DNA from 4 places in the Alteromonas sp. ABH4_453 genome. Region 1 is predicted to be linked to each of the others. Evidence: predicted binding sites of a transcription regulator. Region 1 holds the regulator's gene; each other region holds the start of a gene.
What was found. The regulator FliA, encoded in region 1, starts transcription of late flagellar genes. The targets are predictions, from matches to a motif close to CTAAAGNTNNNNNNNNNNNNGCCGATA.
Positions count from the first base shown of each region.

Region 2: a site for FliA is predicted at 1,348-1,374, ahead of ACXAGV_RS16255 (VC2046/SO_2500 family protein). Genes of this name have one in related genera too.
Region 3: a site for FliA is predicted at 1,747-1,773, ahead of ACXAGV_RS09620 (HAMP domain-containing methyl-accepting chemotaxis protein). Genes of this name have one in related genera too.
Region 4: a site for FliA is predicted at 2,446-2,472, ahead of ACXAGV_RS13665 (flagellar protein MotY). Genes of this name have one in related genera too.

Region 1 is NZ_JBSWXP010000006.1:87,304-91,168, forward strand. Features, by position in the region: gene flhA (flagellar biosynthesis protein FlhA) at 1-76, shown strand, start outside; gene flhF (flagellar biosynthesis protein FlhF) at 106-1,515, shown strand; gene ACXAGV_RS13020 (MinD/ParA family protein) at 1,521-2,387, shown strand; gene ACXAGV_RS13025 (RNA polymerase sigma factor FliA) at 2,384-3,115, shown strand; gene cheY (chemotaxis response regulator CheY) at 3,152-3,535, shown strand; gene ACXAGV_RS13035 (protein phosphatase CheZ) at 3,570-3,865, shown strand, end outside.
Region 2 is NZ_JBSWXP010000008.1:119,128-122,992, forward strand. Features, by position in the region: gene trhO (oxygen-dependent tRNA uridine(34) hydroxylase TrhO) at 1-636, opposite strand, end outside; gene ACXAGV_RS16255 (VC2046/SO_2500 family protein) at 749-1,315, opposite strand; gene ACXAGV_RS16260 (response regulator) at 1,438-3,078, shown strand; gene ACXAGV_RS16265 (putative DNA modification/repair radical SAM protein) at 3,346-3,865, shown strand, end outside.
Region 3 is NZ_JBSWXP010000004.1:204,211-208,075, reverse strand. Features, by position in the region: gene rsmA (16S rRNA (adenine(1518)-N(6)/adenine(1519)-N(6))-dimethyltransferase RsmA) at 1-419, shown strand, start outside; gene apaG (Co2+/Mg2+ efflux protein ApaG) at 427-801, shown strand; gene ACXAGV_RS09625 (symmetrical bis(5'-nucleosyl)-tetraphosphatase) at 809-1,636, shown strand; gene ACXAGV_RS09620 (HAMP domain-containing methyl-accepting chemotaxis protein) at 1,919-3,865, shown strand, end outside.
Region 4 is NZ_JBSWXP010000006.1:230,532-234,396, reverse strand. Features, by position in the region: gene gloA (lactoylglutathione lyase) at 1-94, shown strand, start outside; gene glpQ (glycerophosphodiester phosphodiesterase) at 167-1,399, shown strand; gene ACXAGV_RS13665 (flagellar protein MotY) at 1,438-2,310, opposite strand; gene rnt (ribonuclease T) at 2,650-3,285, shown strand; gene ACXAGV_RS13655 (peroxiredoxin) at 3,358-3,865, opposite strand, start outside.

The DNA.
Region 1 (3,865 bases):
TGGGCTTCATGTTCTTTCATACCAGGAAGTGCCTGACGACAAACAAATAAAAATAGTCAGTTCGGTCGGTCAATAATCTGACACTGGGTGATTGGAGAGGTTGCAATGAAAATTAGACGTTTCTTCGGCAAAGATATGCGTGAGGCGTTAAGCCAAGTTAAAGCTGAATTGGGCAGTGACGCTGTGATCATGTCAAATCGCAAAGTCGCTGACGGCATTGAACTTGTAGCAGCCTACGACAAAGAGCCTGAAGCCAAGCTTTTCACGCCCAAGGCGGCGCCACAAGCCGCTGCTAAAACACCTGGTCAAAAGGCTGTGCCTAGCCTAAGCGAAATCATTGGTGATGACGGGCCTGATAGCCTGAAAGCCCTGTTAGAAAAGCAGCACGGTGGAACTAATAGTGTAGCGAGTCCCGCGCAATCTAACCAACCAATGACAACAAACGCTAAGCACGCTAATGAAATTGCTTCGCACTTAGACTTTTCAGAGGCGTTTATTGACGATATAGAAAATCAATCATCTGTTGAAGATACTGTTAGTCAACACGCTTTCCCAGAACATCAAGCCTCAAGCATGGGCGAAACGTCGGTATCTCAGTCGGCAGAACTTGCACAAATCAAAGAAGAGTTAGCTTCACTTCGCGATGTATTACAGTATCAAGTTGCCGATTTAATGGAAGCGAAGAACAAGCGTCAAAAACCTGTTCATCAATACCTAGTGACGCGATTAACTGATATGGGTTTAAGTAGCGCGCTTGCAACACAGCTTATTAGCTATACACCAGCCCACTACAACGAACGTGACGCATGGGTTTATCTTCTTAACCTATTGGCTAATCGCATAAATGTTACTGGAAACGATATACTTAGTGCACAAGGTGCTGTTGCACTGGTAGGACCAACCGGTACCGGTAAAACAACTACTGTTGCGAAGCTTGCAGCCCGTTATGCGCAGAAATATGGTGCAGAGTCGGTTGCAATGATCACTATAGATACATATAGAATTGCAGCCTATGAGCAGCTAGCGACATACGGAAAGATCATTGGCTGCACGGTGAGAAAAGCACAGACTAGTGAAGAACTGGCTGATTTATTATTCCAACTTCGCCATAAGCGACTAGTATTGATTGATACAGCAGGTTTTAGTCAACGTGACAGTCGATTAATTAAGCAAATTAAGCAGTTCGACAACGGCCAAATGCCAAAAGTAAAAAAATATTTGGTAGCGCAAGCGAATACGCAATATCCTGCTTTGCAGAGAATTATTCAGGCGTATGATGATATTGAACTAAGTGGCTGTATTTTCACAAAGTTAGATGAATGCTACTCTTTGGGAGAGGTGCTTAGTGCAGCAGTTGAATACCAACTACCGGTTAGTTATGTCACCGATGGTCAAAAAGTGCCTGAAGACATTAAGATTGCAGAAGCGAAATCTTTGGTTTCCGCTGCTGCAAAGCTTTATAAAAAGTACGGTTTGAATCATACTAGTAGTAACAACGCAATTAAAACAGCATAAGCAGTATGATTGACGATCAAGCGAGTAGCTTAAGAAAAATGAAGCAATCACGGTTAATCAAAGTAATCGCCGTCACTGGTGGTAAAGGTGGCGTAGGTAAAACGAACATTACACTGAACACCGCTATCGCGATGGCGAAGCAGGGTAAGCGAGTAATGGTTCTTGACGCTGACCTTGGCCTTGCCAACGTAGATGTCATGTTAGGGCTAAGGGTTGAGAAAAACCTATCTCACGTGCTCTCTGGAGAATGCACGTTGGACGAAGTGTTAGTGACCGGTCCTCACGGCATTAAGATTGCGCCTGCCACATCAGGCACGCAGTCAATGGCAGAGCTTTCACCAACGCAACACGCTGGTTTGATCAGAGCGTTTAGCGAATTACGCTCTCAGATAGATGTGCTAATCGTCGACACCGCGGCAGGCATATCAGACATGGTATTGAGCTTTTCAAAGGCCTCACAAGATATCATGGTCGTTGTATGCGATGAACCAACATCTTTAACAGATGCTTACGCACTAATAAAAATTCTTAACCGCGAGCACGGAGTTTTTCGTTTCAAAGTCGTAGCCAATATGGTTCGCGATGTGCGTGAAGGTCAGGAATTATTTAGCAAATTAAGCAAAGTGACAGGGCGTTTTCTCGATGTTGCTCTAGAATTAGTGGCGACAGTGCCATTCGACGAGAATATTCGCAAGGCGGTGCGCAAGCAAACTGCTATTGTTGACGCCTTTCCAGGCTCTCCGGCAGCAGTAGCGATAACTAAGTTGGCAAGTAAAGCACTTACGTGGCCAATTCCAGCGCAGCCCGGTGGACACTTAGAGTTTTTCATTGAACAATTAGTTGCAGAAAAAGCCGTAGGAAGTCAGCGTTGAACAGCAAGGCAGCCGCTTATCAACAACAAACAGATAAATCGCAGTTAGTCGAAAGACATGCGCCTCTGGTAAAGCGAATTGCGCATCATTTGATTGCGCGACTGCCTGCCAGCGTACTTGTTGATGACCTTATTCAATCAGGCATGATTGGGTTGCTAGAAGCCGCACGAAACTTTGACGGCTCTAAAGGCGCAAGTTTCGAAACCTTTGCAGGAATTCGGATCCGTGGTGCCATGCTCGACGAAATACGAAAAGGTGATTGGACCCCGCGTTCTGTTCACCGTAACGGCCGCGCCATAACGGAAGCGATATCTCAAGTAGAGAGCGAGACAGGGCGCGATGCACGAGATTCTGATATTGCTGACAAGCTTAACGTAAGCTTGCAGGATTATCACCAGATGCTTAATGAAGTAAATGCCGGAAAGCTGGTGGGTATTGAAGATTTAGGTGTGTCGGAAGATGTTATTACTACTGAACAAAGTAGAGGTAGTGACGCACCGTTAGAAGATTTAATGCAGGGTGCTTTTCAAAAAGCGCTTGCCCATGCAATTACGACATTACCTGAGCGAGAAGCGATTGTACTTTCACTTTATTACGATGAAGAACTAAACTTAAGAGAAATAGGCGAAGTTCTTGATGTAAGCGAGTCGAGAGTCAGTCAAATTCATAGTCAAGCCATGTTAAAACTCAAATCACGAATGAAGTCGTGGCAAGCTGACGAAGAATAGAGATTAATAACAATTAACCCCTCACTGGAGGCTATTTTGGACAAAAGCATGAAAATTCTCGTGGTCGATGACTTTTCTACCATGAGACGAATCATCAAAAACCTGCTTAAAGATTTGGGTTTTGCCAACATCCAGGAAGCGGATGACGGAAGCACTGCATTACCTATGTTACAACAGGGCGATTTCGACTTTGTTGTGACCGATTGGAATATGCCTGGTATGCAGGGCATCGATTTGCTTCGCGCTATAAGAGCAGACGACAAGCTTAAGCATTTGCCTGTGCTTATGGTTACTGCGGAAGCGAAAAAAGAGCAAATCGTTGCAGCGGCGCAAGCAGGTGTAAACGGTTATGTTGTAAAACCGTTCACAGCAGCAACACTAAAAGAAAAATTAGATAAAATATTCGAACGTTTAGGTTGATCCAGACGCTCACCAGATAAATGAGGTTCACTGGATGTCAACGAATGTAAACGTTCCAATATCGTTAGAGGAAGCAAAACAACTTGTCGCTTTTCTTGAAGAAGGCGATAAGACTTCAGCTAACGCACTACTTGAAGCCGTCTCAATGAAAGAGAATGTTGAGTTGTTTGCTGAAGTAGGAAAATTGACGCGTCAACTCCACGACGCGTTGAATAACTTTCAAATAGACGACCGCATCAAAAATTTAGCTACAGATGACATTCCTGATGCGCAATCCCGCCTTACCTACGTAATTGAAGAAACTGAAAAAGCTGCTAATACTACTATGGA
Region 2 (3,865 bases), on a different contig from region 1:
CACATCTTCAAGATACTGTAAAATGCCGCCCTCTAAGTGATAAACCTCTTCAAACCCCTGCTCTTTCAAATACGCAGTCGACTTCTCACAGCGAATGCCACCGGTACAGAACATGGCTACTTTTTTGTTTTTTGACGGATCGAGCTCTTTTTCTACGTACTCTGGGAATTCGCGAAACGTGTCGGTTTTAGGGTCAATGGCGTTCTTGAACGTACCAATTTCTATTTCATAGCCGTTTCGGGTGTCAATTACCGTTACATCTGGGTCGCTTATTAGTGAATTCCAATCTTTAGGCTTAACGTAAGTGCCTACGGTTTGGCGAGGGTCAATACCTTCAACGCCCATTGTCACGATTTCTTTTTTAAGTTTCACCTTAGTGCGGTAGAACGGCTGTTCGTCGTGAAGTGATTCTTTGTAAGAGATAGGATTGATACGTTCATCGCTATTCAGGTAAGCGAGCAATGCGTCGATACCTTCGCGAGTACCTGAAACAGTACCGTTAATCCCTTCGTGGGCAAGAAGAAGTGTACCTTTAATGCCATTAGCTTCCATTGCATCTAGAAGCGGTTGGCGGATTTCTTTGAAGTTTTCAAGCGCAACAAATTTATACATTGCGCATACAATATATTTAGACATATTTTAACCTTTGCTGATTGGAGCGTAAGACCAGTGCAAAAATGCGGCGCGCAATATAACAAAAACAAGCAGTAAAAACTAGGCCGGATCACCTAAGAAGCTATTAGGTGTACTAAGCAATGTTCTGAAAGGACGATGAATTTGCTTGAGCCTGTTTGTTACTGCCGTTATTCGTAGCTCGGCCTTCGTCTTGTGCCGAGAGAATATCGTAAAGTAGTGTATTATCTTCTTTTAGGGTATTCGCATACCGTTTTTTTAGTCGCTTCTGCGCAGATAGACTACAGTTTTGTACGACGTCATCAGGTAGTCGTTTTGCGTCATCGGTTTGCGCGAGTGGTAATGGTTTCATGTGAAGGAACAGTCGCGCGTTCTCGAAATCTTTAGATGCTAAACTTGAATATACCTGCATATTCTCCCACTCGCTTTCATTAGCCGATAATGATGGCCGCTTGTAATGATTAAGCGACGTGAGTTGCGCATCTATGCTGGTATTTGTTTCCTTGTTATATGCTACCGTTTCAATTTCGAAAGGCTCAGCAACACTGTGCTGTTGCATGGCAAGATATAAAGAGAATAAAGCCCCATCAGACGACGCTCTAGCTAGTACACCGCTTCGCTCCCAGTAAATACTGGGGTCGATTGTTGCTTGCTCATTCGCTGGGGTTATAGGTGATGACATTCGTATAAAACGGTTTGTATATATACGTATGTTTTCGGCAAGATAATGTTTTTCTTAAGCTTATTTTTAAAAGTTAGATATACTTATTAAAAGTAAATGCTGCGCTCATTCACGGATTTGAAATGCAATTTAGCAACAAACAAGTATTGATTGTTGAAGATCAACGCCCTTTCCTACTACTTTTGAAAGGGTTAATGCATTCGATGGGGGCATCCGATGTAGTCACTAAATCTTCCGCTGAACAAGCTGTATCACTGTGCAAAAAGCATAAGTTCGATATTGTCATCTGTGACTTACATTTGGGTGCAGAGAATAAGAATGGCTATGAACTTATTGAAGAACTGCGTACTCGCAGGCTTATAAGCCCCACATCTGTTTTCATTCTTATCAGCGCTGATAGCGCGCGGCCTGTGGTATTAGGCAGTATAGAGCGGCGCCCCGATGACTTTCTGATAAAACCCTTCTCACAAGTACAACTAAAATCTCGCATTATTCGAGCTTGGCAGAAAAGACAATTCCTTCAGCATGCATTCAATTTAATTGAGCAAGGTGAGATTAATAGCGCGATAGACCAGATTGAAACGCTTTTAGAAAACCCGCGTCATTACAAAGGGCACTGCGAGCAGCTTTTAGTGGAACTCTATTGGCGAATATCACAGCCTGAGAAAGCACTTGATGTTCTGCGTGATTATATAGATGGAAAACCAGTTTTATGGGCGCAAGTTGCCATTGGAAAGTCTTATGTTCTTCTTAATGAATATGAAAAAGCGATATCGGTTGCCAAGAAAATATTGAAGCGCAACAGGTTCAATGCAGACGCTCATGATATGCTTGCACAGGCGCATCAGGCTTTGGAAGCTGGTGAAAAGGCATTAGAAGCGATAAAAGAGGCCATAAAGCTGTCTCCCTTTTCATTACCTCGACATTTTAAAGCCTGCGAAATTGGTCGTCAGAATGACGATTTGATATTAGCCGCTACGTCAAGCCAGGCTATTTGGGACTTGTCTAAACGCACTGTCAATAAGAAAAGCTTACACTGGTGCGGCATTATTCGAAGTTTACTCGATGTTGCTGAGTTTGCAGAAGATAAAAAGCAGCGCAACAAATATCAACAAGAAGCCTTGCTCACTCTCCAGCGAGGTAAGTTTGATGAACATTTACAAAAAATAGACAGAGAGTTCGATGTTGATATTTTTGGCAATATTGTAAATGCCAGAATAAGTGCGATAGACGGTAAATTAATCGACGCTAAACGTCATTTAAATACATCTCAAACACTACTAGACGATAAATATACCGAGGTTCCCACTGCTTTTATTCCCGATAGCATTAATGTTATGTACAAGCTGGGAGAATATGACGACGCGCTGCAGCTAGACTCTCTACTGTCATCCAGAGGTAACGAACTCGATCAAAATAGCGTGAGCATGCTAGAGGCACAGGCTAAAAACGCGCAGAAAAATCTAGCTAGTTACCAACAGTTTAACCGCGAGGGTATTCAACACTACCAACAGCAAGACTACGAACGAGCAAAAGCTTCGTTTGCCCTTGCTCAGGGTTTCGCCCCCGTTAATACAGGCGTTGCACTAAATCTGCTTCAATGCCTTCTTCAGATAGCCATACAAGAAGATAAGGCGGAAATTAAATTAATAAACGAATGTAAGCGTTTATTTAAGCTTATTGATGACATGACACTCAAAGCGCCGTACAAAGAAAAGTACGAAAACATTAGAGATGAACTTTCTAAGTATATTGGCTTTTGATAGCCAAGAGGCATATTAGTTTTTATAAAGCAAACCCACCTTTTCTATCGCTAGCAACTTGTTGCCTATGCCCATTACTCTTTGTCGCAAGCCGCTTAGACTAACATTAAATCTTACTTCTTTATTACCATGCTTAATTGCACTGTATATATATACATGCTATAACGCAATACCACACAGCCTGTGCCAGAAAATGCTCGTATCAATTATTTGGAGTCAAATACTAGGCTGTTTACTGTGATTGGCTAAAGGAAGTATACATCTGCGATGCATGACAGACTGATACAAAAACTTGAAATTTTATCCGATGCGGCTAAATACGACGCGTCTTGCGCGAGCGGTTCCGCCGGTAAACGACAAGCAGGGAAAACCGAGAAGACAGGTATAGGATCACTTACGGGAGGCTCGGGTATATGCCATAGCTTTACGCCTGATGGAAGGTGTGTTTCGCTGCTTAAGATACTTATGACAAACTACTGTATTTATGATTGTCATTATTGCATCAACAGGGTTTCAAGCAATGTGCAACGAGCACGTTTTACGGTTAAAGAAACGGTAGAATTAACCCTTAACTTTTATAAACGCAATTATATTGAGGGGTTATTTTTAAGCTCGGGGATCGTGGGTTCACCCGATATCACTATGGAAAGCATGGTACGAATTGCGAAATCGCTGCGCCTTGACCACGGATTTAAAGGATATATTCATCTTAAAACTATCCCGAATGCGTCGCCAGAATTGCAAGTAGAAGCAGGCCTTTACGCTGACAGGCTGAGTATTAATGTAG
Region 3 (3,865 bases), on a different contig from region 1:
ATATGCACTTCATGTTGCAAAAAGAGGTGGTGAACCGACTGGCTGCTGGTCCTGGTTCTAAAAACTACGGTAGGCTTTCAGTGATGGCGCAGTATTACTGCCACGTTATTCCTGTATTAAATGTTCCACCTGGTGCATTTAAGCCACCCCCGAAGGTTGATTCTGCAGTAGTGAAGCTAGTGCCACATCAGGCACCGCCAGTAGACGTTGAGTCTGTAAATACGCTTGAGCGCGTCTGTGCACAAGCGTTCAACCAGCGCCGAAAAACCATTCGCAACTCGCTGAAAGACAGTTTAAGTGAAGAGGAGATCCGTGAGCTAGGTATCGATCCTACCTCTCGCGCAGAAGTATTATCACTTAACGATTTTGCCACAATAGCAAACGCTGTGTCGGCAAAAGAGCACCAACAAGAGCAGTAAGTTCTCTATGGATGTACTTGATATAAAGGTGCGGGTGAAAACCCGACACCTTCCTGACCATCTTCCTTCTGACTCCAAACAGTTTGCGTTCGCTTACCACATTACGATTGAAAACAATAGTGAGCACACTGTGCAGCTACTCAGTCGCTATTGGAAGATAACTGACGCAAATGGTAAAGCCTCAGAGATCGAAGGTGATGGCGTGGTTGGCAAGCAGCCGATTATGAAAGCAGGTGAAAGTTTTGACTATACCAGCGGCGCAGTCATTGACACACCGGTTGGTAATATGGAAGGCTACTATGTAATGGAACTTGAAAGTGGCGAGCGCTTTCATGTTCCTATTAAGGTATTTCGGCTAGCCATTCCAAGCATTCTTCACTAAGGTTTTTATGTCGCAAGGTAACACCTATGTCATTGGCGATATCCAAGGCTGCTTTGATGGTCTTCATCGGGCACTGGATAAAGTAAAGTTTGACGAGACAAACGATAAACTACTTGCCGTCGGAGATTTGGTTGCCAGGGGAGAAGATTCGTTGAGCACCCTGCGCTTTTTGAGATCCCTCGGAAGTCAGTTTAGCAGTGTTTTAGGTAATCACGACCTCCACTTACTTGCTGTAGTTAACGGTATTCGCAAAGCCAAAAAATCAGATAAGTTAGACCCACTTCTTAACGCTTCGGATTTAAACGAACTGGTTGACTGGCTCCGTCAGTTCCCTCTCGCGATGAAATTGGATGAACACTCTGTGATGGTCCACGCAGGACTTTATCCTAAATGGTCTATTGATGAGTGCCTCTCATTCAGTAACGAAGTTAGCAACATACTGAAATCACAAAGTTATGCAGCGTTTTTGTCGCAGATGTATGGTAACAAACCAGATAGCTGGTCAGATAAATTAGAAGGAGAGCAACGCCTTCGTTTTATTGTAAATGCATGCACGCGCATGCGCTTCGTACATACAGACGGCAGACTTGATTTCGATAATAAATCTCATCCCAGTGCGGTATCTCACAGCACCAGTAGCACGTTAAAGCCATGGTTTGAAGTAGAGAATAGAAAGCTCGGTGGTGGTCAACGGGTGGTATTTGGGCATTGGGCTGCATTGTCTGGTCAAACAAATAGTTCTCAGTTTATAGGCTTGGACACGGGTTATGTCTGGGGACAAAGCATGACACTACTCAACCTACATACTTCATCGCTCGTTAGCATCTCGGCCTAACATCTCATTCCAACACATCATTGGGCTGGAAAAGCACGAATGAGGAGACTCTTCTTCCACACTCAACTGGTTGTACCAGTGAAAACATTAGCACTTAGGTGCTAATTAAAATAAACATTAAGTTATTGTAGCCGATACACTTACTTGTGATAGTAACGATGATGTTTCGTTATCCGCTCACAGTACATGAGCAAATAGGCTTACATAAGCGCTATATTTTGTTAGCTGAGACGGGTAATATCGTTAGGGATAAAAACAAAAAACACTCATCCAGGAGTTCCGATGAAATTAACGGTAGCCACACGCGTAATCGGGGGATTTGTAGCGATTAGTGCACTTCTAATCGTCATAAGTGTTGTTTCGCTATACAACCTCAATTCTATAGGCTCTGCAACAGAAGAAGTAAATGACGTTGCGCTTCCCACCGTAGCAGGTAGTAACGCATTAAAAGCAAGCTTTCTAAACATGGGACGACTGACCTTCGAAAGCTACATCGAAGAGGACTTAAATGGTCTAAAAGATAAAAGAACATCTTTTAATTCTGCCAAAGACACCTTTGAGAGTGAATATAAAAAGTTAGCGCAAGCGGTCAGTAACGAGCCAGAGCTAAGAAGCACGCTTAATACTGTACGAGAATCTTATGAAGCGTATGTCACCAACGTAGAAGCGATGTACAAAAACCATCAAATGTACCTCGACCTGCGCAATAGTATTCAAGACCGACTTGGTGACGCGGAAGACAACGCCGACGATGCATCTACTTATCTCTTGGACTTTTCAGACTTAGATGCGGTTCAAAGGGATCCTAACCTTAGACGTGCAGCTGACATCGGAGGCCAGCTTGAGACCTCACTACTTTCTCTGTTAACCGTTTCTTATGAATATATAAAGACCGAGACACTAGTACGTTCGCAGACATTAGGCAACGAAGTTGATCTTGTCGTTGAAAAAGTGGTAACTCAGCTTAGTGAGATGGTTCAAACCGCTGGTGGTCGAGATGAATCAGGCACACTTGACGATATAAATGACTTGGTTAACGACGCCATCAATGCGATTAAAGCTAACGACGGCGTGGTGCAGCTTCATGTAGATCGGCTAGAGCGCAGAAATGACGCTGAACAGGCACTTAATGCTTCTGATGCAAACATTACACAGGGGGTTGTGGCGCTTGAAAACCTTCTTAATCTTGCAGATAAGAAAGCGTCTCACATAGAAAACCAAGTTAATGGTGCCATTACAACAGGCAACACTTTCGTCATCGTGGTCGTTATTATCTCTATTACTGTAGCGGCCTTCATTGGATACGTAACCGTTCGCGCTATTACACGCCCACTTTATCGCGTAAATGAACTACTTACGGTTGCTTCATCAGGTGACCTTACACATCGTTTAGATGATTCTGCACAAGACGAGTTTGGTCTTTTAGCCCGTAACTGTAATACGCTTATTGGTAATTTGAAGGAACTTATCACCGCCATTAACGTTCGTGCAGAACAATTGGCGGCAGCTTCAGAGCAAACGTCTGCGGTAACAGCGCAAACTACCCATTCAATCCAGGATCAAAAATCTCAAATTGGCCAAGTGGCAACAGCAACCACAGAAATGCACTCTACGTCGCAGCTGGTTGTTCAGAACGCAGAAGATACGCTTAGCCAGATTCGCCATGCAGATGCTGAGGCCGAAAACGTTCGTCAAATCTCGTTAGAGAACAAGAACACTATTGAAATTCTGTCTCGTGATGTCCAAGACGCGGCGGATGTTATCAACAAACTTCATCAAGATAGCGCAAGCATTGGTGGCATTCTTGACGTAATTCGCGGTGTTGCAGACCAAACCAACCTGTTAGCCTTAAACGCTGCTATAGAGGCAGCACGTGCGGGCGAGCAAGGACGAGGTTTCGCGGTTGTTGCTGACGAAGTAAGAACCCTTGCTAGCCGTACACAAGAATCGACACAAGAAATTAATGCCATGATTGAAGTGCTTCAAGCAGGCGCGGAAAAAGCGGTGTCGGTGATGAATCAAGGTAAAGATCAAACCGCCGCATGTGTTGCGCAAACGGAAAAAGCCACACAAGCACTGGATATCATTACCGATGCGGTTCACAAAGCCCATGACGTGAGCTCTCAAATTGAGCAGTCAGCTCGTGAACAGAATACGGTATCGCAAGAAATAAGTGAAAAGCTTGAAACTATTGTGGGTATCGCTGAAGAGACGACAGCTGGTGCACAG
Region 4 (3,865 bases), 140 kb from region 1:
CCCTGTAAAAGGTGGCTCTACCGTCATCGCTTTTGTACGCGATCCAGATGGGTATGCCATAGAACTTATTCAAAATAAGTCTATTTCACTATAGCAGCACGACGTCGCCAATATCTTCTAAGCGCTTGTAACGTAAGCTTTCTGTGAAATGTACGGCATAAATAAGATGGCGATAAAAGTAAACACATGGAGTGGCAGTCACATGCTAGGTAACCGCTTATTATTTTCTTTAAACTGGGTAAGCAAGGGTATAGCGGGTTCGTCGAACCAGCTCAAGCTGCTATTAAAGGGCAATGCTAGGTTGCGCAATAAATACACGACTAGATTGGCATCGTTACTACCTGCTTTGGTGGTGCTATTTACAGGTGCCCTTGCCTCTGTGAGTGCGTTTGCAGCTGATGCTACGAATAGTAAAACCTCGCACGCTGAAGCAGAACATACCACTAGTGAAAAACTGCATTTTACCGTTATCGCCCATCGCGGTGCTTCTGGCTATTTGCCGGAACACACTCTTGAAGCAGCCACGCTAGCGTTCTCCCTGCGTCCTGACTTTATAGAGCAGGATGTTGTTATCACCAAAGATGACATCCCCGTTGTACTACACGACATTCACTTAGAGACAGTGACTAATGTTGAAGATATTTTCCCCGCGCGTCACCGAGAGGACGGACGCTATTATGCCCGTGACTTCACCCTCGAAGAGCTTCGAGCATTGCGGGTACATGAGCGTACTAGCGGTGAAGGCAAGCAAGTTTTTAAGAGTAGGTACCGCGGCACCCAGGCTGATTTTAAAGTAGCCACGTTAAGTGAACACTTTGAACTAATCAGTGAGCTTAATCGACAATTCGGCACGTCTGTAGGCGTGTACCCAGAAGTAAAGTCCCCTGCTTTTCACATTGCTGAAGGTGTTGATGCCAGTAAGATGGTTATCGACACATTAAATAACTACGGATTTGCGGGTGAGAGTGGCAATAGCTACCTGCAGTGCTTCGACTTTAACGAGGTTAAGCGTATTCGTGAAACCCTTGGCTATAAGGGCAAAGTGGTTATGCTAATTGGCGAGAACGATTGGGGTGAAAGCGACACCGACTACGATTGGCTGCGTACGCAAGAAGGCATGAAGCAAGTTGCGACGTACGCGAACGGAGTAGGCCCTTGGTTAGGACACTTGCTCGATAATGACGCTATGGCTCAAGGAAAAATAGAAGCCGCGAGTTGGGTTAAATACGCCCACGACAACAATCTGACAATCCACCCTTATACCTATCGTCATGATGCGTTACCGGCGGGTATGAGTTCACAACAAGTCTTGGACGTATTACAAAACGTCGTCGATGCTGACGGGGTTTTCACCGACCATTTAGTACCTGTGCTAACGTGGCGAGACAATCAAAACTAAGATAAGTAGGAACGGGGTTGAGGCGCTTTAATGAGCGCCTAAGATTTTGACAGTCGTACCACCACGCGTCTATTTTGGGCGCGGCTTTCTCGCGTATCGTTAGGCGCAATATGGCGTTTTTCACCGTGGCCTGTTAGCTCGATCCTATCTTCAGGTACACCTAGCGTAGTGAGATAACTTTTTACTTCATTAGCCCGTCGAATAGACAACTGTTCGTTGTTGTAACGTCCACCGTAACTGTCTGTATAACCATCGAGAAGCACAAGCTTCAATTCGCTGTCTTCTTTTAAATATTCGCCAATCATAGTTAAGCGCTTTTGCGAATACTTAGTAAGTTCTGTGCTGTTGTTCTGATAAGACAATACGGTGTAAGCGATGTCATCAAAACTAAAAGGAAGCAAGTTCGAAACGCACTTAACAAAATCGCGATACACGCCCGAAAAGTTGCTTGCGTTTAATGCCACGCTCACCTGGTCGTATTTGTTGTACCAATCTTGGTAGTAAATCGTAGGCCAAAAGCCTTTCTCTAACTCAGATAGCATGGTCCATGCAGCATCTTGCGGCAAGTCGCCGTTATATTGCTTGCGAATAGACATATCCGCGATGGTCTTTGGCGCCACACCCGGCATCCACTTTGGCGGAACAGAGTAGACTGCAGCCACACCGAACTTGTTTGGCAGCATGTACATATCTAATTCAAATTCCATGTTGAGCTGCTTCGACGCAGAACTCGTGAACATGGCTTCCCCGTAGCCAGGCAACTCGTGGTTAAGTGTACATTGCAGGCGCGTGTCAGAATCAATACGCCAGTTGGAGCTTTCTATGGTTGCAGAATATTGCCGCATGGCAGCATGGGACGACAGCGCCCCCACCATCCCCAATAAAGCGATATATTTAAATTTCGACACCATTTCGACACCATAACGAAAGTCAGACTAACATGAATGTAGGCCTTTCATACGCCCACCAATCTCTAGCGCCATAAATTGTACCCATTCGCTTTAAGTCGCGAATTGAGTGTTTTAAAAATTCATGGTTAATATGATTATCGTCCAGAGTGTAGAAAAGTTTAGCGTTTAATACCATTAGCGTTTCGTACTATTAGCGCTTCCCACCTTCGCGGTTTTCAAATTGAAACTGGCAACTCGAAGATATCCTTGCGATAATTCCCTTTGCTAATAAGTTTCGCAGGTAGGTTCGCATTTAAAGCGGCCAACCAGTTTCTGCAATCTAGTCTTACAAGAGTGTTTATGTCTGCCAACCCGCCCCTTCTTTCCCAGCGCTTTCGAGGTTATTTTCCCGTTGTCATCGACGTTGAAACGGCCGGATTTAATGCAGGCACTGACGCCTTATTAGAGTTAGCAGCGGTTACGGTGAAAATGGATGAAGACGGAGTACTGCATCCTGACCAAACCTTTCACTACCATATAGATCCGTTCGAGGGCGCTAACCTTGAGCCTGCGGCATTAGAATTTAATGGCATTGATCCGAATTGCGCATTACGAGGTGCTATTGAGGAAAGCGAAGCCATGAAGGATTTATGTAAAGGCATTCGCAAAGCACAGAAAAATGCAGACTGTCAGCGTTCTGTTATCGTTGCTCATAACGCAACTTTTGACCAAAGCTTCGTTAATGCGGCGATTGAGCGCTGCAATATAAAGCGCACGCCCTTTCATCCATTTGTTTCCTTTGATACCACCAGCCTAGCGGGCCTTGCTCTTGGTCAAACTGTGCTGGTAAAAGCATGCCGGGCGGCTGGGATATCGTTTGACCAAAATGAAGCGCATAGCGCCCTTTACGATGCACAGAAAACCACCGAGCTATTTTGCTATATGGTAAATCGCTATAAGGCCTTAGGTGGCTGGCCAATAGAAGAGCAAGAATAGTTTATTTAGATAAACGCCATAAACAAAAACAGCGCCATAAGGCGCTGTTTTATTATCTTTAAACAGGTTAGCTTATAGCTTATCTGCTTCTTCAGATAGGTATTTAGCTACACCTTCAGGTGACGCATCCATACCCGCTTTACCTTCAGTCCAACCGGCTGGGCAAACTTCACCATGCTCTTGGTGGAATGCTAGCGCATCTACCATGCGAAGCATTTCGTCAACGTTACGGCCTAGTGGAAGGTCATTGATTACTTGGTGACGCACCATGCCTTCTTCGTCGATTAAGAACGAGCCACGGAACGCTACGCCATCTTCTGGATGCTCTACATCGTACGCTTGGCAGATGTCGTGCTTAACGTCAGCAACAAGGGTGTACTTAACCGGACCGATACCACCTTGATTTACCGGCGTATTTCTCCAAGCGTTGTGAGAGAACTGAGAATCGATAGAAACACCAATCACCTCAACACCACGCTTTTTGAACTCATCAAAACGCTTGTCAAAAGCAATAAGCTCTGACGGGCATACAAACGTAAAATCTAGCGGGTAGAAGAATACAACAGCTTTCTTGCCTTTG